DNA from 2 places in the Streptosporangium sp. NPDC020072 genome. Region 2 is predicted to be linked to the other one. Evidence: predicted binding sites of a transcription regulator. Region 2 holds the regulator's gene; the other holds the start of a gene.

Region 1 (15,029 bases), on a different contig from region 2:
CTCGGATGCCAGTCGAGGGCCGCGAGATAGGGCTCCAGATCCTGGACGGTCGCGCAGAGCATCGCGCCCTGTCCCGCCATCGGCTCGAGCAACAGGTCTGGACCGTCGTCCGGGATCTCGTCGAGCAGCGGGAGCAGACGCTCACGCAGCCTGCGCAGGGCCTTCTCGCGGGGGTCGGTCACCGCGGACCCGGTGTGGACGACCACCCCCCGGGCGCCGATCGCGTGGGCCCGCCGGAGGCAGTGCCGTACGGTGTCCGCCGACCGGTCCAGAGTCTGCTGGTTGGGGGAACCCATGTTGACGAGGTAGGGCGCGTGCACGAAACACGGCATGCCGGACGCACGCAACAGGGCGTCCTCGGCGGGGTCGCCCTCGGCGAGCGCCCAGCCGCGCGGATTGGTGACGAACACCTGGATCACCTCGGCGCCGATCTCCGAGGCCGCCCGCAGGCCGCCCGTGGCCAGGCCACCGGCGACGGAGACGTGTCCGCCGATGAGGGACACGGAACTCATGGTGGAGCCAGTCTAGGGGCGTCCCGTCCGGGGACTCGCACCCGTCACCCATGTCCCGGCGGCGTGGTGTGATGATGGGCGTCCAGCACGCGGAACGCGGCGCACGCCGTCGTCCGCCCGTTTTTCGCCGCAGGGGAGCAGGGTTGTCTCAGTCGCCGGGCCACGTCGTCGTCGCCCCGGACAAGTTCAAGGGGTCGCTGAGCGCGGCCGAGGTCGCCGCGCACGTGGCGAGGGGGCTCGGCCCCGGCGTCACCGTGGTCACGCTGCCGGTCGCGGACGGCGGCGACGGCACCGTCGAGGCCGTCGTCGCGGCCGGGTTCACCCGGGTGGAGATCCAGGTCGCGGGCCCCACGGGAGAGCCGGTGCGCGCCGCCTACGCCTGGCGGGAGGCCGCCCGGGGCGAGCCAGGGCCGACCGCGGTCGTCGAGCTGGCCGAGGCGTCCGGACTGCGCGTACTGCCCAGGCGGGGAGACGGCCCCGGCTTCGCCCCCCTCACCGCGACCACCCGCGGCACCGGCGAACTGGTCGCCGACGCCCTGCGGCGCGGAGCCCGCCGGATCGTGCTCGGCCTCGGCGGCAGCGCCTCGACCGACGGCGGGACGGGCATGATGCGGGCCCTCGGCGTCCGCTTCCTGGACGCGGAGGGAGCGGAACTGCCCGAAGGCGGCGCGGCCCTGCGCGAACTGGACAGGATCGACACCTCGGGGACCGTTCCCCTGGAGGGCGTCGAGTTCGTCGTCGCCTGTGACGTGGACAACCCCCTGCTCGGCCCGTACGGCGCCGCCGCCGTCTACGGCCCGCAGAAGGGTGCCGGCCCCGAGGAAGTGGAGCTGCTGGAACGGGCCCTGGCCAGGCTCGCCGCTGTCGCCACGCACACCCACGGCCTGGCCGGTGCCGTCGAGCACGACGGCGTCGTCCGCTCCATGGGCGTGGCGGGCATGCCGGGCGCGGGCGCGGCGGGCGGAACGGGCTTCGCGGCCCTGGCCTTCCTGCGTGCCGCCTTCAGGCCCGGCATCGAGTATCTGCTCGACCTGCTCGGCTTCGACCGGCGGCTCGACGGCGCCCGCCTCGTCATCACCGGCGAGGGCGCGCTGGACGAGCAGACCCTGCGCGGCAAGGCGCCCGCCGGGGTCGCCTCCGCGGCGGCGAAGGCGGGGGTGCCGGTCGTCGCGGTGTGCGGCCGGTGCGACCTCGGCGAGGAGGAGCTGAACGCCGCGGGCATCACGGCGGCCTATCCGCTCACCGCCGTCGAACCCGACCCGGCCGTGTGCCTGGCCGAGGCGGGTCCCCTGCTCGAACGGCTCGCGGAGACCGTCGCGCGCGAACGGCTCTGACCCCGCCCGCCCGGAGGCCTCTCAGCGCCCCCTCAGTGCCCCCTCAGCGCCTCTTTCAGTGTCTCTTTCAATGCCTCTTTCAGTGCCAGATGGTGACCTGGGTCCCGGACGGCACCTGCTGGCCGCCCGGCGGGCGCTGGGCCAGGACCCTGCCCCTGCCCAGCCCCTTGCGCACGGTCACCTTCATCCCCGCGGCGCGAAGCTCCTCGCGCGCCGCCTTGACGTCCTTGAACATCACGTTGGGGACGACGGCCAGGGGCTGGGCCACGTCTCCGCCGTCGTCTCCCGGCACGGAGTTGTTGATCTCCCAGGGCCAGTGCCACTGGGGGTTGTTGCACAGCGACACGGTGAGCCTGATGGTCGCGCCCGCGTCGATCTCCGCGTTCGGCTGCGGGTCCTGGGCGATGACCGTGCAGGGCTGGGCGGCGTCGGTCTGCTCGACGAACTCGGGCACGAAACCCGCGCCGCGCAGCAGGGCGTCGGCCTGGTCGCGGGGCATGCCCTTGAGATCGGGCGCGACCAGGCCCGCGCTCACCAGCAGGTCGATCTTGGTGCCCTCCTTGACCCGGTTGCCCACGGCGGGGACGGTCCGCATGACCTGCCCGCGGGGCACGGTGTTGCTGGGCTGCTTCTTGACGTCGTCGACGGTCAGCGTCACCCTCGCCAGGTCCGACCTCGCCTGGGCCTCGGTCATGCCGATCACGTTGGGCACCACGACCCGCTTGGGGCCGTCCGAGGGGAACAGGACGATCTTGGACTGCTTGTCCACCGTGGTGCCCGCGATCGGATCGGTCCTGATCACGTTGCCCTTCTGCACCTTCTCGTCGTTCTCGGGCTTGCCGATCTCGACGAGGAAGCCGAGAGCCCTGGCCTCGCTCTGGGCGACGTTGACGTTCTTGCCGGTGAGCACCGGGACGACGATCGTGGTGTTCTGGGAGAACAGCCAGCCGGTCACCCCGACCGCGATCACCATCACCACGGCCAGCGCGACGAGGTACCAGTTCGGCCGGAACCCCCTGCGCGCGGGCGCGGGCGGGCGCGGGTGCGGGTCGGCCGCGGGGCCGGTGAGCAGGTCACCCCGTGGCTGGATCAGCGTGTGGTTGACGCCTCCCGCCGCGGGGGCGGCGGGGGGCTGACGGAACCCGGCGGCGGCCGTGTGCCCTCCGGTGGGCCCGGTCGGCTGCCCTCCCGCGTGCCCGGCCACGGGAGCGCTGTCCCTGGGCAGCGTCCGGTGCGCCTCGACCGCGGCGACCAGCAGCGCGGTCGCGTCCACGGGGCGCAGCGCGGGGTCGCGCGCCGTCGCCTGGGCCACCAGCGTGTCCAGCAGCGGCGGAATGTCCGGCAGCAGCGAGGAGGGCGCGGGCACGGTGTCGTGGACGTGCCGGTAGGCCACCGACATCGGCGTCTCACCCTCGTACGGCTGATGCCCCGTGACCAGCTCGAACAGCATGATCCCGGCGGAGTAGACGTCGCTGCGGGCGTCGGCGGAGCCGGAGGTCACCTGCTCGGGCGACATGTAGCCGATGGTGCCGATCATGACACCGGTGCGCGTCTGGTTCGTCGCCTCGATCGCGCGGGCCAGGCCGAAGTCCACGACCTTGACCCGCCCGTCGTCGGCGAGCAGCACGTTCTCCGGCTTGACGTCCCGGTGGATCATCCCGGCCTGGTGGGCGGCGCCCAGCGCGGCGAGGACCGGGATCATGACCTCCAGGGCCTCGCGGGCCGGCAGCCTGCCCCGCTCGCGGAGCACGTCGCGCAGGGTGCGCCCGGGGACGTACTCCATCGACAGGTAGACGTTGCCCCCGTCCGTGCCCTGGTCGAACACGTGCACCACGTTGGGGTGCGACAAACTCGCCACCGACTTGGCCTCGCCGATGAACCTGCGCACGAACGCGGGGTCCTCGGCGAGAGTGCGGTGCATCACCTTCACGGCGACCGTGCGGTCGAGCCGGACGTCCAGAGCCAGGTATACGGTCGCCATCCCGCCCCGGGCGATCCGGGACTCGACGCGGTAACGCCCGTCGAGGAGTTTCCCGACCAGGGGGTCCGTAAGCGTCGTGTCCACCCGGCAGAGTTTACGGGCGATTTGGCGCCCACAGGGTCGGCGTGTTCGAAACCGATGCGGAGAAGTTGACCGATCCCTAAGGAGTCATGGGGGATGAGGCCTCGGCGTACCTGCGGCGCGGGATACGGCCCGCGGCCCTGGCCGTACGGCCCGCGACGACCGCGGAGCGCATGGCGCGGGCCATCAGGTCGGGACGCCTCGCCCTGGTCACGGCGGTCGCGAGCAGGACGGCGTCACAGCCGAGCTCCATCGCCAGCGCCGCGTCGCTCGCGGTGCCGATCCCGGCGTCGAGGATCACCGGAACGCCCGCCGCCTCCACGATGAGTTCGATGTTGTGCGGGTTCCTGACGCCCAGACCGGAACCGATCGGCGCGCCGAGCGGCATCACCGCCGCGCACCCGGCCTGTTCGAGCCTGCGGGCCAGGGCGGGGTCGTCACCGATGTAGGGCAGCACGACGAAGCCCTCGGCGACCAGCCGTTCGGCGGCGTCGAAGGTCTCGATGGGGTCGGGCAGCAGGGTGCGCTCGTCGGAGATGACCTCCAGCTTCACCCAGTTCGTCTCCAGGGCCTCCCTGGCCAGCCGCGCGGTCAGCACCGCCTCCCCCGCGGTGAAGCAGCCCGCGGTGTTCGGCAGGACCTTGATGCCGCGCCTGCGCAGCACGTCGAGCACCGAGCCCCGCGCGGACGGGTCCAGGCGCCGCATCGCGACCGTGGTCAGCTCGGTGCCCGAGGCGGCCAGCGCCTGTTCGAGGACGTCGAGCGAGGGGGCGCCCCCGGTGCCCATGATGAGCCGCGAGGAGAACTTCTCCCCGCCGATGACCAGGTCGTCGTCCGGGTTCGTCAGTGTGTCCCCAAGCATGTCCCTCAGCCTCCCTGCACCGCGGTGAGCACCTCGACCCGGTCGGCCTCGGCGAGCGTCGTGGAGTCCCACGCGCCGCGTGAGACCACCTCGTCGTTCACCGCGACGGCCACGCCGCTCCTGGCCTCGGTCAGCCGCTGTACGGCCAGCGCCACGGTCGCCCCCCTGGGCAGCTCGTGGGCGGTTCCGTTGATCGTCACGTTCATCGGTGCTCCTGGAAACGCAGTGGAGAGCAGATCGCCCGCAGTTCGTCCTCCTCGCCGGGTGGCGCGCCGGGGGAGTGCGCCTCGGACGAGGACGGTGGGAAGAGAAGGTCGGCGGTGAGCGGGGCGAGCAGGACGCCGCCTCTGTGGTGGCCGGTGGCCAGCGACAGACCGGCGGCGGCCGACGGCCCGACCAGCGGCAGGTTGTCCGGGGTGCCCGGACGCAGGCCCGCGACCACGTCGTGGACCTGGAGCTCGGTGACGCCGGGAACGAGCTCCCGCGCGTCGCGCAGCAGCTCCCACAGGCCTCCCGCGGTCACCCGGGTGTCGAAGCCCATCTCCTCCTGGGTCGCCCCGACGACCACCTCCCCGTCGCCGCGCGGCACCAGGTAGACGGGGGAGCCGTGCACCACGCCGCGCACGCACCGCCCCAGGATCGGGGTGGCCGAACGCAGCCGCATGATCTGTCCCTTGACCGGCCGCACCGGCGGCACCGCGTCGGGCGGCAGCCCCTCAAGGCCGCCCGACCAGGCGCCGGCGGCCAGGACCACCAGGTCCGCGCCGATGGTCTCGCCGGAGGCGAGCCGTACGCCGGTGACCCGCTCCGCGGCGTCGGTCGTGAGCCCGGCGACGCGGGAGCGGACCAGCGCGCCGCCGCGCCGCTGCAGCGCCGTCAGCAGCGCCTTGACGACCCTTCGCGGGTCGACCCAGGAGTCGCCGCCGGCCAGCAGGCCACCGCGCACCGACGGGGCGAGCATCGGCTCCAGGCGGCGGCACTCGCGGCCCGTGAGCCGTTCCGCGGGCAGGCCGAGCTTGTCGACGAAGGCGGCCAGCTCGTCGAGCGCGGCCAGATCGTCGGAGCCGAAGGCGACGTCGAGCGTCCCCAGGGCCCGGTAGTCCAGGTCGAGGCCGCCGTCCTCGGTCAGGTCGGCGGCGAAGGCGGGCCATCTGGCCAGGGAGGCCAGCCCGAGGCGCAGCAGGGGCTCCTCGGTGTAGGTCACCTCGCTGACCGGCGCCAGCATGCCCGCCGCCGCGTGCGAGGCCCCCGAGCCGGGGTCGGGGTCGGCCACGGCCACCCGTGAGCCCCTCCTGGCCGCACGCCAGGCCACGGAGAGCCCGGCGACGCCTCCGCCGATGACGAGCACGTCGAAGTGGTGTGACATTCGTACCCTCCGCTCCCTTCGCCGGCATGACCCGGATCAGGTTCCTGGCGGTCGAGGGCCGCTGACGGTCACGCCGGGATCATCGCCGCCGGACGCGCGCCCCGTGCGCCGGCACGGTGTATCAGCACGTCAAATGGCCTTCGATGGTCCGCGTCGCCCCGTAGCCCTCCTCTCAGCCCGGTGCGCTCCGGGCTCCCGCGCGTCTGCTCGCTTCCACCTTAAGGGCTGTGGTGACGCCCTCACTGCGTTGGATGCGAGCTAAATACCGTTTTCGTTATCAAACAGCTAATGGCAGAGGATCGGGCAGGGCGCTTAGGCTCGTGAGTTGTGAATCATGTCGTGGTGGTTGGCGCCGGCCTGGCCGGCGTGCGCAGTGTCGAGGCGTTACGAGCCCGAGGGTTCGCCGGCACGATCACATTGATGGGCGAGGAGGCACACCGCCCCTACGACCGTCCCCCGCTGTCGAAGTCCGTCCTGCTGGGGGAGACGGACTCCACGGTCGTCGACTCCGATCTCGACGCGCTTGAGGTCGACTTCCGCCCGGGGGTGGCCGCGAAGGGACTGCGGCCGGGCGTGGTCGAGACCACCGAGGGCGAGGTGGCCTACGACGGACTGGTCATCGCCACCGGCGCCCGTCCCGTCCGGTTGCGCGGCGACGGCGAGCAGCACGTGCTTCGCACCATCGACGACGCGCTCGCCCTGCGCGAGCGGCTCGTCGCGGGCGTGCGCGTCGCCGTCATCGGGGCGGGCTGGATCGGCGCCGAGGTCGCCACCGCCGCCCACAGGGCGGGCTGCGAGGTGACCGTCGTCGAGGCGGCCGACCTGCCGCTCTCCCAGGCCCTGGGGGCCGTCGGCGGGCACACCGCCCGCTGGTACGAACAGGCGGGCGTCGAGCTGCGCCTGGGCGTCCAGGTCGCCTCCGTCGACCACGACGGGCTCACCCTGGCCGACGGCTCACGGGTCAGGGCGGACGTGGTCGTCACCGGCGTCGGCGTACGGCCCGCCGTCGAGTGGCTGGCGGGCTCCGGTGTCGAGTTGGACAACGGCGTCGTCACCGACGAGCACCTGCGCACCTCGCTGCCCGGGGTGGTCGCCGTCGGCGACTGCGCCGCCTGGTGGTCGCGCCGCTACGACCGCCGCCTGCGGGTGGAGCACTGGGACACCGCGCTGGGTGCCCCGGAGGTCGCGGTGGCCGCGCTCATGGGCGGAGACGCGGTCTACGACCCGGTGCCCTACTTCTGGTCGGAGCAGTTCGGCCACATGGTGCAGTACGCCGGGCACCACGACGACGGCAACGACGGCGAGCGCCTCGTCCTGCGCGGCGACCCGGAGAGCGGCTCCAGGTGGGGGGCCTGCTGGGTCCGCGGCGACGGCAGGCTGGCCGCGGTCCTGGCGGTGAACCGCCCCCGCGACCTCCTGCAGGGGCGCCGTCTCATCGAGGGCGGCCAGCGGCTCGACGCCGTTCGCCTGGCCGATCCGGCGGTGGCGCTGCGCGACTGCACGGTCGCTTAACCTGTCCACCGGGTGTTTGGCGGAAGGCACGATGTGGTAGTGGTGGATTCGTGACGCTTTCTGTTGCGCAGATCGACCGGGAAACAGACCAACTGGTGGGCGAGTGGCTCACCTTGACCGAGGTCGCCAGGAGACTCAACCTCAGCGCCGGTCGCGCGAAGCAACTTCTCAAGGACCGCAAGCTCATCGGAGTGCGAAGGGGCGGGGGCGAGCCACAGGTTCCCGCCGCCTTCCTCGGCAAGGACGACGTGGTGAAGGGGCTGCCAGGCACGCTCACCGTGCTGCTCGACGCCGGATACGACGACGTCGAGTCGCTCCGGTGGCTCTTCACCCCAGACGAGACCCTCCCGGGGTCCCCGGTGGACGCGATAGTCGCGGGCCGCCACACCGAGGTCAAGAGACGTGCCCAGGCGCTCGCTTTCTGACGCCCGCCTCTACCTCTGCACCGACGGGCGCCGTGAGCGCGGAGACCTGGCCGACTTCCTCGACGCCGCCCTCGCGGGCGGGGTCGACATCGTCCAGCTACGTGAGAAGGGCCTTGAGGCCAGGGAGGAACTCGCCCTCCTTGAGGTCTTCCGCGAGGCCTGTGACCGCCACGGCAAGCTGCTCGCGGTCAACGACAGGGCCGACATCGCTCACGCCGCCCGTCCCGACGTGCTCCACCTCGGACAGGACGACCTGCCGGTGCGGGCCGCCCGCGACATCCTCGGCGACGACATCCTCATCGGGCGTTCCACTCACGCCCCGCAGGAAGCCTCAGCCGCGGCCGTCGAAGCGGGAGTCGACTACTTCTGCTGTGGTCCCATCTGGCCGACGCCGACCAAACCGGGAAGGCACGCCCCCGGCCCCGCGCTGCTCAGGCACGCCGCGGCGCTGGAGACGGACCGCCCCTGGTTCGGCATCGGCGGTGTCGACCTGTCCAACCTCGACGAGGTCATGTCGTACGGCGTGCGCCGGGTCGTGGTCGTGCGGGCCATCACCGAGGCGGACGACCCGAAGGCCGCCGCGGGGGAGTTCAGGCGGCGCCTGACCGCCGGGCTCACCTGATCCGCATCCGACCGGTCCGGGCCCGGTGGACGCCGGGCCCGGCCTCAGGTGCGACGTGACGTCGCGGCCACGGCCAGATCGGCCAGGGCCGTACGGGACCGCGGGGTGATCGGGGCGCCGTCGAGCGAGACGAGGGCGTGGTCGAGATATTCCTTGATCATGCTCTCGCACGCCGCCAGGGCCCCGGTCTCCTCGATGATCTGACGCAGCCTGGCGACCCCGGTGGCGTCCAGGTCGGGGTCGCCGAGCGTCTCCTCGACCGTCCTGGCCTGGAGCGGGGTGGCCACGGCCAGGGCACGGGCGACGAGCATCGTCCGCTTGCCCTCCCGCAGGTCGTCCCCGGCGGGCTTGCCCGTCTCCGCGGGGTCGCCGAACACGCCGAGGACGTCGTCGCGGAGCTGGAAGGCGATGCCGACGCTGCGGCCGTACTCCTCGCAGAGCCGGTCGATCCACGGCTCGACGCCCCGCGCGGCCAGCACCAGGCCGAGCCTGAGCGGCTGCTCGACGGAGTACTTGCCGCTCTTGAAGAGGGCGACCCGCAGCGCGCTGTCGAAGGTGTTCTCCTCGTGCGCCTGCTCCAGCAGGTCGAGGTACTGCCCGCACATCAGCTCGGTGCGCATGTGGTCGTGGATCCGCTGGGCAGCGGCCAGCGACTCCACGGGCAGCCCGCTGTTGCGCCACATCTCCCCGGACCAGATGAGCAGCAGGTTGCCGAGCAGGATGGCGGCGCCCTCGCCGAACTGCCCGGCGGAACCGCGCCAGCCCGCCTTCTCGTGCATCGCCTGGAACCTGCGGTGCGCCGACGGCATGCCCCTGCGCAGATCGCTGGCGTCCATGACGTCGTCGTGCACGAGGGCGCTGGCCTGGAGCAGCTCAAGGGAGGCCGCGGCGGTGAACAGCGCCGGATCGTCCTCCCCGCCCGCGCCGTGCCAGCCCCAGTAGCAGAAGGCGGGCCGCAGCCGCTTGCCGCCCGCGAGGAACTCCTCGGCCGCGGTGAGCAGCGGGACCAGTTCGGGCGCGCCGACCAGGGGGCGCTGCCGGTCGACGAACTCCCTGAGGGATCGATCCACTTCGGAACGGATGGTGTCGAGAGCAGCCGCGGAAGGGGTCATACCCCGAGATTATCGGCCCGGAGGTGCGAGGTTATGCCCGCGGTGTCCCCGCCGGGGCCCGGCAGGAGGAAGGGTGTTGAACCGATCACGGTTGTGGCGCTCCGTCGGGCGGCCAGTACCCTAGGGGCATGGCTCTGGGTCGCTCGTCAGTCTTCCCCGAACGTGTGCCCACCGTCCGCGAGCTCCTCGCCGCCGGTGGCCGTTCGTTCTCGTTCGAGTTCTTCCCACCGAAGACGGACGAGGGGGAGCGTCAGCTCTGGCGGGCCATCCGGGAGCTTGAGGCCCTGCGGCCGACGTTCGTCTCGGTCACCTACGGCGCGGGCGGCGGCACCCGCGACCGGACGGTGGAGATCGTCGAGCGGCTCGCCCACGAGACGACGCTGACCCCGGTCGCCCACTTCACCGCCGTCAACCACTCCCTGCGTGAGCTGCGCCACCTGATCGGCAGGTTCGCCGGGGCGGGCGTGCGCAACATTCTCGCCGTGCGGGGCGACCCGCCCGGCGACGTGACGGGAGAGTGGATCCGCCACCCCGAGGGCGTGCAGTACGCCGAGGAGCTGGTCAGGCTCATCCGCCAGTCCGGCGACTTCTGCGTCGGCGTGGCCGCCTTCCCCTACAAGCACCCCAGGTCCACCTCCGTCGAGGCCGACACCGAGCACTTCGTGCGCAAGTGCCGGGCGGGCGCCGACTACGCGATCACGCAGATGTTCTTCCGCGCGGAGGACTATCTCAGGCTGCGCGACCGGGTGACCGCCCGTGGATGCGAGACCCCGATCATCCCCGGCATCATGCCCGTCACCCAGATGAGCACGATCGCCCGTTCCGAGCAGCTCTCCGGCGCGCCGTTCCCGCCCGAGGTCGCCGCCAGGTTCGAGGCCGTCGCCCACGACCCGGCCGCGGTGCGCGACCTGGGCATCGAGCACGCCGCCGAGCTGTGCCAGACCCTGCTCGACGAGGGCGCGCCCGGCATCCACTTCATCACCTTCAACCGGTCGAGCGCGACCCGCGAGGTCTTCCAGGCCCTCGACGTCACGACCGGGGCGGACGACCGGCTGGCGGTCTAGACGTACTGGGCCAGCGGGAGCGGGGTGCCCAGGATCGCGTAGCGCTCCTGGCCCCCGGGGAAGACGAACCCGGTCAGCAGGTCGCCGAAGCCCAGGCTCCGGTAGAGATGACGTGCCGCCGTCTCCTGGTCACGGGTCGACAGTACGGCGGTGCGCTCCAGGCGCCCCGCGCACAGGCCGGTGACCATCGCCCGGCCCACGCCCTTGCCCTGGTAGTCGGGGTGGACGTGGACCTCGGCGAGTTCGAAGGCGTCGTCGAGCCACTCGCGGGTCCTGGCCTGGCCGTCGTGCTCGGTGATCGCCTGACGGACGACGCCGTGCCACCACTGGCCGGGTTCGCCGTGGAAGCCGTAGGCGAAGCCGACCGTCCTGCCGTCGGCGCGTTCGGCGAACAGGCAGGTGAACCGGGAGTAGGAGGCGTGGCCTCTCATGATCGCCCTTCGCCCGGTGAGCTGGTCGGCGGGCGGGAGCATCGCCGCGGTGTAGACGTCGAGGACCGCGTCGAGGCCCACGGCGAACTCCTCGGGGCCGACCCGTCGCAGTTCGATCACGCAACGCACCCTAGCAGGACGACCACCATGAGGATCTGAGAGGTTCGTCAGGGTTTGGCGGGTGTCCGCCTGGCGTTCAGCGCTCGACCTCGACCGGGGTCCCGCCGGTGACGCGCAGGAGTTCGGCGAAGGAGGTCGGGAAGACCGTGTGCGGGTGGCCGGCCGCGGCCCAGACCACCTCGTGCCTGTCGAGCCAGACATCGACCAGGGTCCTGATCGGGGCGGGATGTCCCAGCGGGGCGACGCCGCCGATGACCTGGCCGGTCGCCGCGCGGACGAAGTCGGGGGTCGCCCGCCGTACCCGCGCCGCGCCGACCTTCTCGGCGACCAGACCGGTGTCCACCCGGTGGGCACCGCTGGTCAGCACCAGGAGCGGCCGGTCGTCGGCGTCGAAGATCAGGCTGTTGGCGATGGCGCCGACCTCGCAGCCGAGCTGCGCCGCGGCGGTCGCCGCCGTCGGCGTCGCCTCGTCGAAGACGACGATCTCTCCGGTGACGCCGTGCTCTCTCAGAGCCGCGGCGACCTTCTCGATGTTGGGATGCAACTTTTCCGGCACCCGGTCACTCTAAACGGGTTGACCATCGATTACCTCTTCATAACCGTTGCCGGAGAGTGGATGGTTGGTGCGCTATGGTCCGTTGTTCGGGCTTGACTGACAGGAGGGGATGATGGTGATGGGGGTTGGAGGACGGCTCGGAGTGGCCGCCCTGGTGACGGCGGGGGCGATGCTGCTGGCCTCTCCCGGTGTCGCGAACGCTCAGGTCGTCACCTCCGCGGCGACCGCGGTCACGGCCCAGGCGGCGCCGGGGTTCGTCGCCCCCGGCCAGACGCTGAGGCTCGGGGCGAAGGGGACCGCGGTCAAGGCGCTGCAGACCAGGCTGCGGGAGCTGGGCTACCTGCCGGGCACGGCCGACGGGCGTTACGGCGGCACGACGCTGACCGCGCTGTGGGCCTTCCAGAAGATCAACGGCATCGCGCCGACCAGCACCGTGACCAGGAAGACCTGGAACGCTCTACAGAACCCCAGGTCGCCGAAGGTGCTGGTGCCCAACGGCAGGCCGACCAGGGTCGAGGTCAACCTCACTCAGCAGGTGATGACCCTGTACGTGGACGGCAGGGTGAAGCTGATCAGCCACATCTCCTCGGGCAGCGGGATTCCGTACTGCGAGACGGCCACCTGGGAGGGCAAGACCCAGAAGTTCTGCGGCAGCGCCCGCACGCCGACGGGCGACTACAAGACGACCTGGCGCAGGAACGGCTGGCACAGGTCATACCTTGGTCAGCTCTACAACCCGATCTTCTTCAACGGCGGTATCGCCCTGCACGGCGCACTCTCGGTGCCGTTGGCCCCGGCCTCCCACGGCTGTGTGCGGCTGCCGATGAACGTCGCCGCGGTCCTGCCCGGCATGCTCGGCACGGGAGTCCCGGTGCACGTCCGGGGCAGATTCGTTCGCTGACGGAGTGAACACGGTTCTTCGTGCCCCCGGTCCTTCAAGGGCCGGGGGCACGGTCGTTCCCGGGGCCGCCGCGGGGCGCGGGAAAGGGCGCCGTGGCGGCCCCGTCTTGACGGCTGTTTCCCCGCCCTGTGAACACCGGGCCGTGTTCTCGTCATGGGGAACTCGTGGGGAACGCGGAACGCGCGGCGCCCACGACTCCCGGCCCCACCGAGATGCCGCAGAAAACCGCACAACGCTCAAACTCCACCTTGAACATTTAAAGCAGGCACAGGCCTATAAATCAGCCAATGCGACAGGGAAAGGGGTATGGAGGCGGCCGTGCGTCCGCTGGGTGAGGGAGGGAAGCCGGGGATGTCCGAAACCCCTTGGCCGTGACCGCCCCGGCTTGTCCGCGCGCGACCGGTGACTCTCCGGCGGTTCTTCCGAGGTGGGTGATTCGTATGGTTCCAGGCTGCCCGGTGGTGTCGAACTTTTGTTCGTGCGTTTACTTGACACTACCAGTGATCGAATTTATGTTCGATGTGATGACGTGGGGCTCGCGGTCCACGTCCAGGGTGGTTGGCCTTTCCGGGACCGTCGGCCACGGCGGCCCGGCCGGGCCGGGGCGGGCGGGGAGAGGGGAAGCTCCTCGTCCGGCCGCCCGGAGGATTTGTCGGTGGGGTCTGCGAGTGTTGACCTGACCGGCGGATTCGCCGGGAGCCGCTTGCGACCAAGGAGGCTGAAGCACATGACCCCTCGGCTCAGCGATTCCGATGGGCCCCGGCTCTCGTCCACGGTGCGGGCGCACCTGGCCGACGCGCGCGACTGTCTTGAGGAGGCGGGCGCCGCCCGGACCCCCGCAACCCGATACGTCGCCGCCCACCTGGCGGCGCTCAGAGCCGCGGCCGCGATCCTGGCCGCGCGGCCACGGCCCATGGACGGCCGCAGGCGCCGTCTGCGCAGCGCCTGGGAGCTGCTGCCCGAGGCCGAGCCCAGGCTGGCCGAGTGGGCCCCCTACTTCGAGACCAGCGCGACCAAACGGGCCGCCGCCGAGGCGGGCATGACCCGCATGGTCTCGGCGAGGGACGCCGAGGAGCTGATCTCCGAGGCCGAGCGGTTCGTCGTCACGGTGGAGACCCTCCTGGGCCTGCCCGCCCAGACCACCCTCCCGGCCCGCGTCCCCCTGGCCGGCTAGCGGCTCTAGGCCGCCGATGAGGCCAGCGGGCGGGCGGCGCGGTGGCGCAGCAGGAGCATGGCGGCGTCGTCGTTCAGCGGCTTGCCCACGTGACGCAGCAGGTCGGCGCGTAGCGCGTCGAGGGCCAGCTGCGGGTCGGAGCCGTTCAGCAGGTGCGCCCTGTCGGCCAGCGGATAGAACCGGCCCGTTCCGTCGCGCGCCTCGATGACCCCGTCGGTGTAGAAGAGCACCTGGTCACCGGGTTCGAAGCCGATCTGGTACGGCACGGCCTCGGCCCCCTTCAACGACGCCATGCCCAGCGGAAGGGCCTCGTCGGGCGGGTCGGCGAAGGAACGGCTGCCGTCGGCCGCCAGCACCATGGGCGGCGGATGACCGCAGTTGATGACGGTGATGGAGGTGCCCTCCTGAGCCTCGCCGAGATCGGTCAGGTCGGTGATCTCGGCGAGTACGGCGGTGACGAACTGCTCGCCCGACAGCTCCCGCGACAGCGCGTTCTCCAGGCGGGCCACGACGCCCTGCAGCTTGGCCTCGTCGTGGGCGGCCTCCCTGAAGGCGCCGAGCACCACGGCGGCGGTCTCCACGGCCTCCAGGCCCTTTCCCTGGACGTCTCCCACGATGATGCGCACCCCGTGCGGGGTGGTCACCACCTCGTACAGGTCGCCGCCGATGCGGGCCTCGGCCGTGGCGGAGGTGTAGGAGACGGCCACGCCGATCCCCGGCCCGGCGCGGCGCGGGACCGGTCGCAGCAGCACCCGCTGGGCGGCCTCCGCGACGGAGCGGACGTCGGCGAGCTGACGCTCGTGCCGCAGGCGTCCCGCGCTGGCCAGCACGCTGGCCACCGTGACACCGAGGATGGCGGCCATGGTGATGTTGGTGCGGGGCGTCCACAGGATGTCGTTGTAGACGCCGAGCGCCACGCACAGGGCCAGCGCGATGAGGCCGGAGATCGTGGTCCTGGCCAGGCCGCAGGCCACGC
Region 2 (15,029 bases):
TCTTGGAGATGGCACCGGACAGGAACGGCTGGGCCGCCGCCATCATCCGCACGTGGCCCATCGGCGCGATGGCCCGCTCTCCCATGGCGCAGTCGAACACCTCGTAGTGCTCGGGCCGAAGACCGGGGGCGTCCACGACGTGGCCGTGCGCGGCGATGTACTCGACGATCGCCTCGACCTGCTCCTCCTGGTAGCCGAGCTGGCGCAGCGCCCGCGGGATCGTCTGGTTGACGATCTGCATGGAGCCGCCGCCCACGAGCTTCTTGAACTTGACCAGGGCGAGGTCGGGCTCGATGCCGGTGGTGTCGCAGTCCATCATCAGGCCGATGGTGCCGGTCGGCGCGAGCAGCGAGGCCTGGGCGTTGCGGTAGCCGTTCTTCTCGCCGAGCTTGAGGCAGTCGGCCCACTGGCGGGAGGCCTCGGTGTGGATGACCCGGTCCATCCCGCCCAGGGTGCGCAGGTCGTCGTTGGCCGCGGCGTGCTTGCGCATGACGCGCTTGTGCGCCTCGGCGTTGCGGGCGTAGCCCTCGTACGGCCCGACGACCGCGGCCAGCTCGGCGCTGCGGCGGTAGGAGGCGCCGGTCATCAGCGAGGTGATGGCCCCGGCGATGGCCCGGCCGCCCTCGGAGTCGTAGGCGTGGCCGGTTGCCATGAGCAGCGCGCCCAGGTTGGCGTAGCCGATGCCGAGCTGACGGTAGGCCCGGGTGGTCCGGTCGATCTTCTCGGTCGGGAAGTCGGCGAAGGTGATGGAGACGTCCATCGCGGTGATGATCAGCTCGGTGAGCTTCACGAAGGCCGCGACGTCGAAGGTGTCGTCGTCCCTGAGGAACTTCAGCAGGTTGATGCTGGCCAGGTTGCAGGAGGAGTTGTCCAGGTGGAGGTACTCGGAGCAGGGGTTGCTCGCCGTGATGCGGCCGGTCTCCGGGCTGGTGTGCCAGTCGTTGATCGTGTCGTCGTACTGGACGCCGGGGTCGGCGCACTCCCAGGCGGCCTGGGCCATCTTCCTGAACAGGGACTTGGCGTCGACCTTCTCGATCACCTCGCCGGTGAGGCGTGCGCGCAGCCCGAAGTCACCGCCGTTCTCGACGGCCCGCATGAACTCGTCGGAGACGCGCACGGAGTTGTTGGCGTTCTGGTACTGGACGGAGACGATGTCCTTGCCGCCCAGGTCCATGTCGAACCCGGCGTCGCGCAGCGCGCGGACCTTGTCCTCCTCGCGCGCCTTGGTCTCGATGAACTCCTCGATGTCGGGGTGGTCGACGTCCAGGACGACCATCTTGGCCGCGCGGCGGGTGGCGCCGCCGGACTTGATGGTGCCCGCCGAGGCGTCGGCGCCGCGCATGAAGGAGACGGGGCCGCTGGCCGTACCGCCGCTGGAGAGCAGTTCCTTGGAGGAACGGATCCGGGAGAGGTTCACCCCCGAGCCCGAACCACCCTTGAAGATCACACCCTCTTCCTTGTACCAGTCGAGGATGGACTCCATCTGGTCGTCGACGGCCAGGATGAAACAGGCGCTGACCTGCTGCGGGGAGGCGGTGCCGACGTTGAACCAGACCGGCGAGTTGAAGCTGAAGACCTGGTTGACCAGGGCGTGCTTGAGCTCGTGGTCGAAGATCTCGGCGTCCTCCTCGGTCGCGAAGTAGCCCTCCTCGACCGCGGTCCTGGTGTAGACGCCGACCACCCGGTCGACGAGCTGCTTCAGGCTCCACTCGCGCTGCGGGGTGCCGACGGCGCCCCGGAAGTACTTGGTGGTCACGATGTTGGCGGCGTTGACCGACCAGGAGTCGGGGAACTCGACGCCCCGCTGCTCGAAGTTGACCGAGCCGTCCCGCCAGTTGGTCATGACGACGTCACGGCGTTCCCAGGTCACCTGGTCGTACGGGTGCACCCCGGGCGTGGTGAAGATGCGCTTCATCTTCAGTCCCTTGCGTGGCCGCTTGCCCCCGCGCGCGACCGCGCCGTTGACCGTCTCCGTCATGACTTCCCCCTTCCGAGGCTCCATGGAGCCCCCAGTCGGACCAGTTCAACACGCCGCGTACTCCCCCGGCGCCCGGGGACTGACTCAGTCGCGCCGCGCGGAACGCTCGGCGCGCAGCTGTTCGATCTCGGCCTCGAAGTCGGCCAGGGTCTCGAAGCCCCGGTAGACGGAGGCGAAACGCAGGTACGCCACCTCGTCGAGCTCGCGGAGCGGGCCCAGGATCGCCAGCCCGACCTCGTGGGCCGCGATCTCCGCGGCCCCGGTCGCCCGGATGCTCTCCTCGACCCGCTGGCCGAGCTGGGCCAGCGAGTCCTCGCTCACCGGGCGCCCCTGACACGCACGCCGGACACCGGCGATCACCTTGTCCCTGAAGAACGGCTCGGTCACCCCGCTGCGTTTGCTCACCATGAGCAACACCGTCTCCTGCGTGGTGAACCTGCGCCCGCACTCCGGGCAGGTGCGCCTGCGCCGGATGGCGCTGCCGTCCTCGGTCGACCGGCTGTCGATGACCCGCGTGTCAGGATGACGACAGAACGGACAGTGCACGCGTGTCGCCTCCCTGACTTGCCCAGCGGCTCATCTTCCTCGCGTTGCTCCGCCGGCTCTGCGATCTCCGTGTGGAGACGCTCACGCACGCCCTCGAATGGTCGAGATGCGGTAATAGAAACACAATCTATGGTGGAGCGGAATGATGAAGCCACTAGATGTTGTGGTCCAACCGTAGGAGTGTCGGACCATGAACGCAAGTTAGGAAGGGCCTGCCGAGCGAAGTCGCCGATCAGCGCAGCTCAAGGGCGTCAGCCGGGCGTGTCGCCCTTCCGGTACGGCCCCGCGGGCGCCGTCCGGACATGCGGCACCCCTCCCCGGGGCGTGCGAACGGGCTGATCGCCGAGGTCCATTATCGGGTGAGCCCGGGGCGCGTCGTCACGCTCCGTCGTCGGCGCCCCCGCCTGCCCCTCCTCGGAGCGCCCAGGATCCCCACTGGCCACAGGGCCCGCAGAGGCCTGTCGAGGCGCCCCGGAAAGCCTTCTAGGAGGCGAGGGCCGCGTCCAGGAGGGCACCCGCCCAGAAGGCCGCCAGAACGAGGAGCACGAGCGCCAGGACCGCCACGACCCTCCCCCTGCGGGTCAGCCTGACCGGGGCGCGCCTCCGCCGGACGGTCGCGTGCGCCACCCTCCCCCCGGCGACGGCCCGCCTCCGCGCAACCGCCGGAACCGTACGGCCCGCACGCCCCGCGGCGGTCCCACGGGGACGCGCGACGGGCCGCCCGCCCCCCGCCGCCCCACGGCCCGCGTCCTTGGCGGCCGTCTCCCCGGTGCCCCTGACCAGCGTCAACGTGGGCCTGGTTGTCCTCGTGGCCGCCTTCACGGTGCCCCCCATCTCTTCGACCTGGCCGAACACATGTCGAAGAAAGATCGGCGAATCGAACACGATGTCGATCGAACTCCCGTACGATGTTGTACACCACGCCGCCACCGATTTCGAGGACCATTCGAACAAATGTTTGAGTATGATCTTCGGCGGAGGTACGGTCGCTGTGTGCGACGCAACCAATACAGACCGGGAGCGAGGAGATCATATGAGTGAGCGCGACGAGAGCGGCGCGGCCGTCAGTGACCTGGCGGTGCGCAGGCGTGACTCCCTCGGCCTCACCCCCAGGCAGCGCAAGATCCTTGAGGTGATCCGCGACTCGGTGCAGCAGCGCGGCTACCCGCCGTCGATGCGCGAGATCGGCGAGGCGGTGCAGCTGACCAGCACCTCCAGCGTGTCGCACCAGCTGACGGCCCTGCAGCGCAAGGGCTACCTGCGCCGTGACCCGCACCGCCCGCGTGCCCTGGAGGTGCGCCTGCCCGGCGAGCCGGTGCTGTGGGTCGACCCCGACGCCAACGCCGAGGAGACCTCGGTCAACCGCCCGACCGCGGCCTACGTGCCGCTCGTCGGCCGGATCGCCGCCGGCGGCCCGATCCTCGCCGAAGAGAGCGTGGAGGACGTCTTCGCCCTGCCCAAGCAGCTCGTCGGCGAGGGCACCCTCTTCCTGCTCCAGGTCACGGGCGACTCCATGATCGACGCCGCGATCGCCAACGGCGACTGGGTGGTCGTCCGCCAGCAACCCGTCGCCGACAACGGCGACGTGGTCGCCGCGATGATCGACGGCGAGGCCACGGTCAAGACCTTCAAGCGCAAGGACGGCCACGTCTGGCTGGTTCCGCACAACACGAACTACGACCCGATCCCCGGTGACGAGGCCACCGTCCTGGGCAAGGTCGTGGCGGTGCTGCGCAAGCTCTGAGGCGCCCCGGCGGCATCTCTCCCGGAACGCGAGGAGTGACCCTCAAACCGAGGGTCACTCCTTTCTGCGTTCACGGTCAGGGAACGATGTTGACCAGCTTGGGGGCCCTGACGATGACCTTGCGGGGCGCGCCGGACAGGAAGGCCTGCACCTTCTCCGACGCCAGCGCCAGTGCCTCCAGGTCAGCATCGGAGATCTCCGGGGAGACCTCCAGACGGTCACGGACCTTGCCCGCGACCTGTACGACGCAGGTGACGGTCTCCTGCACCAGCAGCGCCGCCTCCGCGACCGGCCACCCGGCGGTCGCGACGGAGGCGGGGTGCCCCAGCCGCTCCCAGCCCTCCTCCGCCGCGTACGGCGCGACCAGGGACAGCATGACCGCCAGGGTCTCCGCGGCCTCGCGCACCGCCGGGTCGGCGGCACCGGGGCCCGAGTCGATGGCCCTCCTGGCGGCGGTCGTCAGCTCCATCATCCTGGCGATCGCGACGTTGAAGCGGTACGAGTCGAGCAGCTTGGTGACCTCGTCCACGGTCCGGTGGACGACCTTGCGCAGCTCCAGGTCACCGGTGGAGAAGTCGGCGCCGGGCGCGGAGCCCGCACCGGCCTCGGCCATGACGCGGAAGGCCCTGGCCAGGAACTTCTGCGACGCGGCCGGGGAGACGTCGGCCCAGTCGATGTCGTCCTCGGGCGGGCCGGCGAACAGCACGGTCAGCCTGACCGCGTCGACGCCGTAGGTGTCGATCTGCTGGCCCAGGTCGACCCCGTTGCCCAGCGACTTCGACATCGCCTTGCCCTGGTTGATGACCTGCCCCTGGTTCAGCAGGCGCAGGAAGGGCTCGGTGAAGTCGAGCATGCCCATGTCGTGCAGGACCTTGGTGAAGAAACGCGAGTACAGCAGGTGCAGCACCGCGTGCTCGACACCGCCGACGTACTGGTCGATCGGCCCCCACCTGCGGACCTTCTCCACGTCGAAGGGACCGTCCAGGTAGGTCGGATCCACGTAACGCAGGTAGTACCACGAGGAGTCGACGAAGGTGTCCATCGTGTCGGTGTCACGCTTGGCGGCTCCGCCGCACTTGGGGCAGGAGACGTTGACCCAGTCCTCGGCCGAGGCCAGCGGGGAGACACCCTTGGGCGCCAGCGCCTCACCACGCATGTCGGGCAGGGTGACGGGCAGCTGGTCGTCGGGGACCGGGACCTCGCCGCAGTCCGCGCAGTGGATGATCGGGATCGGGCAGCCCCAGAAACGCTGGCGGGACAGCAGCCAGTCACGCAGGCGGAAGTTGACCGCCGCCCTGCCGGTCCCGCGCCCGGCCAGCACCTCGATGATCCTGTGGATGGCCTCGGCCTTGGACAGGCCGTCCAGCGGCCCCGAGTTGACCAGGGTGCCCTCACCCGCGGTGGCGATCCCGGTCTCCCCCGGGTCGGCCATGCCGGTGTGGACGACGACCCGCACCGGCAGGTCGAAGGCGCGGGCGAAGTCGAGGTCGCGCTGGTCGTGGGCGGGAACCGCCATGATGGCGCCGTGGCCGTAGTCGGACAGCACGTAGTCGGCCGCCCAGACCGGCATGCGCTCGCCGTTGACCGGGTTGATCGCGTAGCGGCCCAGGAAGACGCCGGTCTTCTCCTTCTCGGTGGACAGCCGGTCGATGTCGGACAGCTTGGCGACCTCGGCCCGGTAGGTCTCGAAGGCCTTCCGCTGCTCGTCGGAGACGATCTCCTCGGCCAGCGGGGCGTCCGGGGCGACGACGAAGAAGGTCGCGCCGTACAGCGTGTCGGGGCGGGTGGTGTAGACCGTGACCGGCTCGTCGCGACCCTCGATCACGAAGTTGACGTCCGCGCCCTCGGACCTGCCGATCCAGTTGCGCTGCATGGTCAGCACGCGCTCGGGCCAGCCGCCCTCCAGCTGGGCCATGTCGTCCAGCAGCCGGTCGGCGTAGTCAGTGATCTTGAAGTACCACTGGGTCAGCTCCCTGCGGACGACCTCGGCGCCACAGCGCTCGCACCTGCCTCCGACGACCTGCTCGTTGGCCAGCACGGTCTGGTCGTTGGGGCACCAGTTGACCAGGCCGCCCTTGCGGTAGGCCAGGCCGCGTTCGAAGAAGCGCAGGAACAGCCACTGCGTCCACCGGTAGTAGGTGGCGTCGCTGGTGTGCAGGCGGCGGGACCAGTCGAAGGAGACCGCGTAACGCTTGTAGGAGGCCGCCTGGGTCTCGATGTTGGCGTAGGTCCACTCGGCCGGGTGCGCGTCACGCTTGATGGCGGCGTTCTCCGCGGGCAGGCCGAAGGAGTCCCAGCCGATCGGGTGCAGCACGTTGTAGCCGCGCTGGAACCAGTAGCGCGACACGATGTCACCGATGGCGAAGGCCTCGGCGTGACCCATGTGCAGGTCGCCCGAGGGGTAGGAGAACATGTCGAGCATGTAGCGACGCTCACGCGGGTCCGCGGGGTCGTCGGAGGCGTGGAACGGGTCCAGTTCCTCCCACCGCCGCTGCCACTTGACCTGCAGTGCCTGCGGATCGTAGTGCTGCTCGTCGCTGTTCACGTCGGCTCGCTCGCTCACGTCAATCTTCCCTCGGTATACGTCTGCTGCGATGATCTGACCCGTCCGGCCCAATAGAAAAACCCTCCGCTCATGCGAAGGGCAGCCGCACCGGCGGGCGTCTAACGCCGAGAAGGCCGATGCGGCCCGGTAAGCAGCAGGGTCGCGGCACGCATACGGCAAGACTATCGCAGTCCGCAAGCCGTATTCGTGGCCTGGGGAAACGAATTGGATCACGGTAAACGGAGGACGCCCGTCCGGCGATCCAGCACAATAAGAGCAATCACGTGCCTGGAGCGGGCCGAGACCTGATGGGGACACATCCGTTGTGACCTCGCATGTCCCGTCAGTTTACTCTTCTCACCGTGGCACACTCAGTCGAGCCGGGGCAGGGCCCGGATCCCTTGGAGGCCGGCCTGCCGATGCAGGATCCACCGACCGACCCCACAGGACTCCAGTTCAGGGGGGCGTTCTCCGGTTTCCCTGCGAACATCCCTGCCTCCCGTGAGACCATGCCGAATACCCATAATTCGGGCACCCGTGCGGAAGGTAAGGAAGCCATGGCCCCGGAGCAGCCCAGCCAGCCCCACCTGCCTCCGGCGTGGCCGGAGGCGGCGGAGACGACGTCCGGCTGGGCGAACGACTCCTTCGGCGCCTCGTCGCCACGACTTCCCCTCCCCCATGAGGAGCCGGCCTCGCCCGCCGACGGCCAGGGACAGCCGGGCGCCGGTTGGGAGCAGGCGGGGGCGAGCACGCCCGAATACGGCTGGAGCCAGCCGACGCCGTCCCAGACCCCCAACGGGGCTCCCAGCGGGTCCTCCAACGGCTCCGCGACTCTCGGCGGCGGCTGGGACCAGGCGCTGGCCTCCCCTTCGGGGGGCGCGCCCGACGACATGGAGACCCCCCGGCAGGGCGTCCCCACCCAGCCTCCCGTCACCGATCCGGCGTCCGGCTGGAACTCCCCGGCGGGGACCGGGTGGGACCAGGCAGCCCGTACGGCGCCCGCCGATCCGCGGGACCGCCCCGCCTCCAGCGCCACGACCAGTTGGAGCGACGCGTTCACCCCGCAGCCGAAGGACGCCCTCAGGCCGGACCCCGACCTGGCCGGCGGATACGGAGGCCAGCTTCCCGAGGCCGCTCCCGTGAGTGCCGAGCCCCGGTGGGACCCGCAGCCCCCGGCGGAGGCGGCACCCGCCGACAACCCGGTGTGGCCGCCCGCCACCGCCGAGAACACCGGGTGGCCGTCCGCCACCACCCCACAGGACGACGCCGCGCAGCCGCCCGCCACCGCAAACGCCTCCTGGCCGTCCGCCGCGCCGCAGGACAACGCCGTGTGGCCGCCGACGGCCCAGGCGAACGGCTCCGCCTGGCCGTCCGCCTCCGCCGAGAACACCGGGTGGCCACCCGCCGCTCCGGCCGCGGGGCCCACCGCGCCCGCGGGAGACCCGGCGCCCGGGGCAACCGCGTGGCCGTCGGCCGTGCCCGGGGACAACCCCGTGTGGCCGCCCTCCGCGGCCGAGGGAACCGTGCGGGACCCGCTGTCGCACACGTGGTCGACCCCTCCTCAGGAGGAGCCGAGCCGTGACGGCGCGCCCTTCGGCGAGGACGCAGCCCGGGGCAGCTTCGGGGTGCCGAACAACCCCGCCGTCTGGGCCCTCGCCGCGACGACCGCGCCCGAGCCCACCCCGCGCGCCGATCCGCTGAACGACCCGCTCAACGCCCCCCGCAACGCCCCGCCGGTCGACCCGTTGAGCGGCCCGCCGAACAACCCCCTGAACGACCCGCTGACGGCGCCCGCCTACGACGCGTCCGCGACACGGCATCCGGCCGACCTTCCGCTCCCGCCGCAGGCTCAGCCCTTCGGGCAACCGGGACAACCGGCATACCCGGGGCAGCCGGGGCAGCATGAGTTCGGCCACCCCGGGCAGCCCGGTCACCACCTGAGCCAGGACCCGTCCGACCCCAACAGGCGTTTCGTCACCGCGGGCCAGATCAGCGGCCCGAAGACCCCGCCGCCCGAACGTCAGCAGGAGCTGTGGGACACGGTCTTCGGCGACAACTACCAGGCCATGGGGAACGAGGACGACTTCGACGAGCAGGGCAGGCCGGTCTGGGTCTTCGCGCTGGTCGGGTCGGTGGTGATCGCGCTGGTCGGCGCGCTGCTGTGGGCGTTCATGGCCGGTCCGCTCGCCGCGACGAACGAGGCGGACCCCGCTCCCAGCGCCAAGCCCTCCGCCACGTCCAAGAAGCCGCCGAAGTCCCAGACGCTCGGCCGTCTTCCGCGTTTCCCCGGCAAGGCGTCGCCGGTCTCGGGCACCCTGGCCGACCAGGCGGCGGCGATCAGTGTGACACGGCTGGGCGGAGAGTGGCGGGAGGACCAGCGCAGGACCGTGCCCACGGTCTACGGTTTCACCACCCGCCAGTACGTCGCCGCGGGCACCGACTCCGCCGGTAGGACACAGTTCGCCCAGCTGATGTCGGGGGTGCTCCCGTCCCGGCTGAAGGACAAGTACACCTCACCGGAGAATCTCTCCCCCGTGACCAACGCGGTGGCCGCCTCGGCGCGCAAGAAGTTCTTCCCCGAGGACAACACCGCCCGCAAGACCGCCCAGCAGTCCCTGACCGTCAACGGCCTGCCCGGACAGCTGTCCGCCTACGAGATCACCACGGGCGACACCAAGACCACCATGGTCGTGGCGGCCGTGAGCACCGGCGCCGACCTTCCCTCGATCGTCTACATGTCGGTGCCCGACAGCAAGAAGGAGCTGCTGCCGGACATCAACACCGTCTTCACCTCGATCAAGGCGCTCTCCTCTTAGGACCCGCGTCCGGTCTCAGAAGTCGCACTCAAGGTGCTTGATGCCGTTGATGAAGCTGGAGCGCAGCCGGACCGGCTCGCCGACGGAGCGAATGTGCGGAAGCCGGGTGAACAGCTCACGGAACATCACGGAGATCTCCCTGCGGGCCAGGTGCGCGCCCAGGCAGAAGTGCGGTCCCGGGCCGCCGAAGGCCACGTGGGGGCCGCCCGCGCGCCGGATGTCGAAGCGCAGCGGGTCGGTGAAGACGGCCTCGTCACGGTTGGCCGCCCAGTAGTAGAGCAGCACCTTGTCTCCCTCGCGGTAGAGGTGGCCGTTCATCTCGTGGTCGCGGGTGAGGGTGCGGCGCATCCAGGCCACCGGTGAGGCCAGCCGGAGGATCTCCTCGACCGCGCCGGGCAGGCGGCCTTCGAGGTCGTCGAGGAGCAGCGCGCGCTGCTCGGGGTTGTCGGTGAACAGCTTCAGGCCGTGGGAGATGGCGTTGCGGGTGGTCTCGTTGCCCGCCACGACCAGCAGGATGAAGAACGAGCCGAGTTCACGCACGGTGAGCTTCTCGCCGTCGATGTCGGCGCTGGTCAGCGAGGTGATCAGCGGGCCACCGCCCTCGGCCGCCAGGGAGACGACGAGGTCCTGCAGGCACTGTCCCGCGCTGAGGAGCAGCTCGGCGGCACGGCTGACGTCCTCGATGAACTCGGGGTCGCCACCGGACAGGATGACGTTCGAGGCGTCGAACACCGTCTGGTAGTGCTCGGCGCCGATGCCCATCATGTCGCAGATGATCTTCAGGGGCAGCCTCGTCGCGACCTCGGTGACGAAGTCACAGCCCGGCCCCTTGACGATCAGGTCGTCCACGATCCTGGTGGCCTCGGCGCGCACGTCGGCCTCGAAGCCACCGATCATCCTGGGGGTGAAGGCCCGTGAGACGATCCGGCGGAGCCTGGCGTGCCGGGGATCGTCCATGTTGATCATCGATCCGAAGTACTCGCCGAACTCGGGACTCAGGTCGTGGATGGCCGTCGCCCCGCGTGCCGAGGAGAAGATCTCGGGGTTGCGGCTGGCCTCGACGATGTCGGCGTGCCTCACCAGCGCGTAGTAGCCCGTCCCCGGCAGGGCGAAGCTGATGTCGGGTTCGGTGAACCTCATCGGGGCGGGCTGGGCGCGCAGCAACGCGAAGGCCTCCTCCCGCTCGGCCATCGGACGCTCCCAGAAGGAGATTTTCGAGAGGTCGATGTCCGACAGTGAGACGGTCACCCCAGCTCCCCATTTGCCGATCCTGTCATGTGACTTTCCGTTCGAAGAGTGCTGAACGGGACCGTACGGATCGTGAAGGCCGGATGCTTCGATCACGGAGAACACACGCGCGCACACCGGGAGTCACGACTCGATCCCATGGCGGAACCTAACACCTGCCCCATGGTGTGGGCCGGGATTCCCCGCAGAATCCCCCGTGAATCGAAAAGGACCTCCGGGGGTCACGAACCTCCGGCGATCAGTTCGGCGGCCTTTTCCGCGATCATGACGGTGGGGGCGTGGGTGTGGCCCCGGTTGATCACCGGCATGACCGACGCGTCGGCCACGCGCAGCCCCTCGATCCCGCGAACCCGCAGGCTCGGGTCGACCACCGCGTCCGCGTCCTCGCCCATGCGGCAGGTCCCGACCGGGTGGTAGAGGGTCTCGCTGCGTTCACGGATCCAGCCGATGAGCTCCTCCTCGCTGTCGGCCCCCCGGTACGGGTCCATGGGGGCCCCCGCGAACGGCAGGAGCGCCGAGGTCGCGAACAGTTCCTTGGCCTTTCTCAGTCCGGCGACCTGTCTCCTGAGGTCGGCCTCCGCGGTGAGATAGGCGGGGTCGATGGCCACGTCACGCCCCTGGAGGAAGATCCGCCCCCTGCTCTCCGGCCGCAGGAGGATGGAGGCGATGGTCAGGCCGTGCGCGGGCGGCCGGGTGAGCCCGTGGTCGATGAAGGGCACGGGGGCGAAGATCAGCTCGATGTCGGGGGCCGGTTCGTCCGGCGAGGTCTTGATGAAGGCCACCGCCTCGCCGACGTTCGAGGTGAGCATGCCGTTCCTGCCGACCAGGAAGCGCAGCAGGTTGCCGACCGACTCGGCCTTGGCGAGCGTGACCGGTTCCGGGCAGTGCAGGATGACCCCGGAGGCGAGGTGGTCCTGGAGGTTGGCGCCGACCTGGGGAAGGTCGGCGAGCGGCTCGATGCCCTGGGCGAGCAGGTCGTCGGCGGCTCCGACGCCCGACAGCATCAGCAGGTGCGGCGAGCCGATCGCCCCCGCCGACAGGACGACCTCCCTGCGTGCCCGCACGACCGTGCCGCCGTCCCTGCCGCCTCCGTCGTTCGCGGGGGCGCACTCGACGCCCGTCGCACGCCCCTCCTCGATCAGCACCCTGCGCACCTGGCGGGAGGTCAGCACGGTGAGGTTGGGCCTCCTTACGGCCGGCCTCAGGTAGGCGTCGGCGGAGCTGCAACGGCGGCCCCTGTCCTGGGTGACGGGGGTCGGGGAGCAGCCCTCGTTCGAGGGGCCGTTCAGCTCGTCGAGGCGGGTGAGCCCGGCCTCCTCGCAGGCCTTCAGGAACACCGGGGTCAGCGGATTGGGGCTGCGCAGCTCAGAGATGCGGACCGGGCCCGCGGTGCCGTACACGTCGCCGCGGTTGGAGCCCACCCGGCCCTCGGCCCGGCGGAAGTACGGCAGGACCTCCTCGTAGGACCAGCCGGGCACGTCCCATCCGTCGTAGTCCGCCCGGTGCCCGCGCACCCACATCTGGGCGTTCATCGAGGAGGAGCCGCCGAGCATCCGGCCGCGCGGCCAGTAGAGCCGCCTGCCCGACAGGCCTGGCTGCTCGACGGTGGTGAAGTTCCAGTCGCAACCGGTCTTGAAGAGCCGGGCGAACCCGGCGGGCATCCTGACCTCCAGCTTGTCGGCCGGTCCGCCCGCCTCGATCAGCACCACCGTCGTCGCCGGGTCGGCGGACAGCCGGTTCGCCAGCACACACCCCGCCGACCCCGCCCCCACGATCACATAGTCGTACTCCACTGCGCACTGCCCCTTCGTCGCACGAACGGACGGCCCGCCTACCCTCGGTAAGCGGGCTCACATCTGCTTACCCTGAGGTGCTTTACGCGTCAATTCGTAACCATTGTTACCTACCGGTAGGTATCTCCGCCCTGAAAAGATGGCACGGGACAGATCCCGCCCTGGAGGAGGACGCCCATGCTCAATCTGTCGATCGTCCTGGAGGACAGTGCCCGCCAGCAGCCCGACCGCACCGCGATCGTCTTCGGCGACCTGCGGCTGCCGTACTCGCTGGTCGACACCATCGCCAACCAGGTCGCCAACCTGCTGGTCTCCAGAGGCGTCGGCAGAGGGGACCGGGTCGCGCTGGCCTGTCCGAATCTGCCCTACTTCCCCTTCGTGTACTACGGCATCCTCAAGACGGGCGCCACGGTCGTGCCGCTCAACGTGCTCCTGCAGCCCAGGGAGATCGCCTATCACCTGCGGGACGCCGAGGCCAAGGCCTTCTTCTGCTTCGAGGGCACGCCCGAACTGCCGCTGGGCGAGCGGGGCAGGGCGGGCTTCGAGGAGTCCGAGCCGACCGAGCACTTCATCGTCCTGCCCGCCACCGCCTTCGCCACCGAGTCCGAGCACGGCGAGACCCTGTGGGCGGCGCTTGACGGCGTTCCCGGGCAGTTCCAGACCGTGCAGACCGCACCGGACGACACCGCGGTGATCCTCTACACCAGCGGCACCACGGGGCAGCCGAAGGGCGCGGAGCTGAGCCACCAGAACATGCTGCTCAACGCCATGGTCTCGGACGAGATGTTCCCGCGCTCCGAGGGCGGTGACGCCTTCCTGGCCGCGCTGCCGCTGTTCCACTCCTTCGGCCAGACCACGGTGCTGAACCTGGGGTTCCGGCGCCGGGCGACCATCGTGCTCATGCCGCGTTTCGAGCCGGGTCCGGCGCTCGAACTGATGCGCGCGGAGAACGTCACGCTGTTCGCGGGCGTGCCGACGATGTACTGGGCCATGCTGACCAGGGTTCACGACGGTGACGCGGTCCCCTCCTCGCTGAGGGTCGCGGTCTCCGGCGGCGCCTCCCTGCCCGGTGAGGTGCTCAGGGACTTCGAGGCCACCTTCGGGATCGGCATCCTGGAGGGCTACGGCCTGTCGGAGACCTCCCCGGTGGCCAGCTTCAACCAGCTCGGCAGGCCGACCAAGCCCGGCACGATCGGCACGCCGGTCTGGGGCGTGGAGATGAGGCTGATCGACGGAGACTGGAAGACGGTCGAGGGCGAGGGTCCCGGGGAGATCGCCGTCCGCGGCCACAACGTGATGAAGGGCTACTACAACCGCCCCGAGGCCACCGCGGAGGTCATGAACGACGGCTGGTTCCGCACCGGCGACATCGCCGTGCGTGACGCCGACGGCTACTACACGATCATCGACCGGGCCAAGGACATGATCATCCGGGGTGGCTTCAACGTCTACCCGCGTGAGGTCGAGGAGGTGCTGATGACCCACCCCGGCGTCTCCCTCGCCGCGGTGGTCGGAGTCCCCCACGACTCGCACGGCGAGGAGGTCAAGGCCTATGTCATCCGCACCCAGGGGGCGACGCTCACCGAGGACGAGCTGGCCGCCTGGGCCAGGGAGAACATGGCGGCCTACAAGTATCCCCGTTTCGTCGAGTTCCGTGAGACCCTCCCGATGACCGCGACCGGCAAGATCCTCAAGCGTGAGCTGAGGTAGGGGGCCCGGCCCTCCATCGCCTCCAGGGCCGTTCCGAACCCGGAAGGCCGCGGCCCGCACCCCGGTGGATGCGGGCCGTGGCCCCTGGTGATGAGTCCGGTACGAGGCCCCCGCGAAGAGACCGGTTGAGATCAGGGCCAGTCGAGAGCCGGACGCAGCGGCACACCGGCCACGCCCTTGTCGTCGAGTTTCACGCCCAGGACCTGGTGGAGCTGGACCTTGTTGCGCTCGAAGCCGACCACGCACCCGGCCATGTAGAGCCGCCACACCCTGGCCGTCCCCTGTCCGACCTCCTCGACCGCCTCGTCCCAGTGGTCGTCGAGGTTGGCGCACCAGTGGCGCAGGGTCTGCGCGTAGTGCTCACGCAGGTTCTCCTCGTGGCGGATCTCGAAGCCGAGGTCCTCCATCTGGCGAATGAGGTGGCCGACCGACTCAAGCTCACCGTCGGGGAAGACGTAGCGGTTGATGAAGCCGCCCGCGTTGATGGTCTTCTCCACGCCGGTGGGCCTGGTGATGCAGTGGTTGAGGATGCGCCCGCCGGGCACCAGCTTGCCGTACAGGAACTTGAAGTAGAACGGCAGCTGGTCCTTGCCGATGTGCTCGGTCAGACCGATCGAGCTCACGGCGTCGAAGCCGCTCTCCTGGACGT

Evidence for each region. The regulator LexA, encoded in region 2, represses DNA repair genes until DNA is damaged. The targets are predictions, from matches to a motif close to TCGAACANNTGTTCGA.
Region 1: a site for LexA is predicted at 13,344-13,359, ahead of ABZ470_RS06530 (SAV_6107 family HEPN domain-containing protein). Genes of this name have one in related genera too.

What each region holds. Positions count from the first base shown of each region.
Region 1 covers NZ_JBEYAB010000003.1:42,881-57,909, reverse strand. Annotated here, with positions in the region: gene ABZ470_RS06600 (deoxyribonuclease IV) at 1-512, opposite strand, end outside; gene ABZ470_RS06595 (glycerate kinase) at 656-1,846, shown strand; gene pknB (Stk1 family PASTA domain-containing Ser/Thr kinase) at 1,926-3,911, opposite strand; gene ABZ470_RS06585 (thiazole synthase) at 3,988-4,770, opposite strand; gene thiS (sulfur carrier protein ThiS) at 4,776-4,976, opposite strand; gene thiO (glycine oxidase ThiO) at 4,973-6,136, opposite strand; gene ABZ470_RS06570 (FAD-dependent oxidoreductase) at 6,464-7,648, shown strand; gene ABZ470_RS06565 (Rv2175c family DNA-binding protein) at 7,699-8,073, shown strand; gene thiE (thiamine phosphate synthase) at 8,051-8,695, shown strand; gene ABZ470_RS06555 (polyprenyl synthetase family protein) at 8,740-9,807, opposite strand; gene metF (methylenetetrahydrofolate reductase [NAD(P)H]) at 9,936-10,871, shown strand; gene ABZ470_RS06545 (GNAT family N-acetyltransferase) at 10,868-11,422, opposite strand; gene ABZ470_RS06540 (YbaK/EbsC family protein) at 11,499-11,978, opposite strand; gene ABZ470_RS06535 (L,D-transpeptidase family protein) at 12,097-12,879, shown strand; gene ABZ470_RS06530 (SAV_6107 family HEPN domain-containing protein) at 13,607-14,053, shown strand; gene ABZ470_RS06525 (PP2C family protein-serine/threonine phosphatase) at 14,059-15,029, opposite strand, start outside.
Region 2 covers NZ_JBEYAB010000022.1:25,868-40,896, reverse strand. Annotated here, with positions in the region: gene ABZ470_RS38390 (vitamin B12-dependent ribonucleotide reductase) at 1-1,978, opposite strand, end outside; gene nrdR (transcriptional regulator NrdR) at 2,063-2,524, opposite strand; gene ABZ470_RS38380 (hypothetical protein) at 3,008-3,358, opposite strand; gene lexA (transcriptional repressor LexA) at 3,558-4,268, shown strand; gene leuS (leucine--tRNA ligase) at 4,345-6,831, opposite strand; gene ABZ470_RS38365 (hypothetical protein) at 7,371-9,629, shown strand; gene ABZ470_RS38360 (cytochrome P450) at 9,645-10,820, opposite strand; gene ABZ470_RS38355 (GMC family oxidoreductase N-terminal domain-containing protein) at 11,099-12,670, opposite strand; gene ABZ470_RS38350 (long-chain fatty acid--CoA ligase) at 12,848-14,380, shown strand; gene ABZ470_RS38345 (cyclopropane-fatty-acyl-phospholipid synthase family protein) at 14,512-15,029, opposite strand, start outside.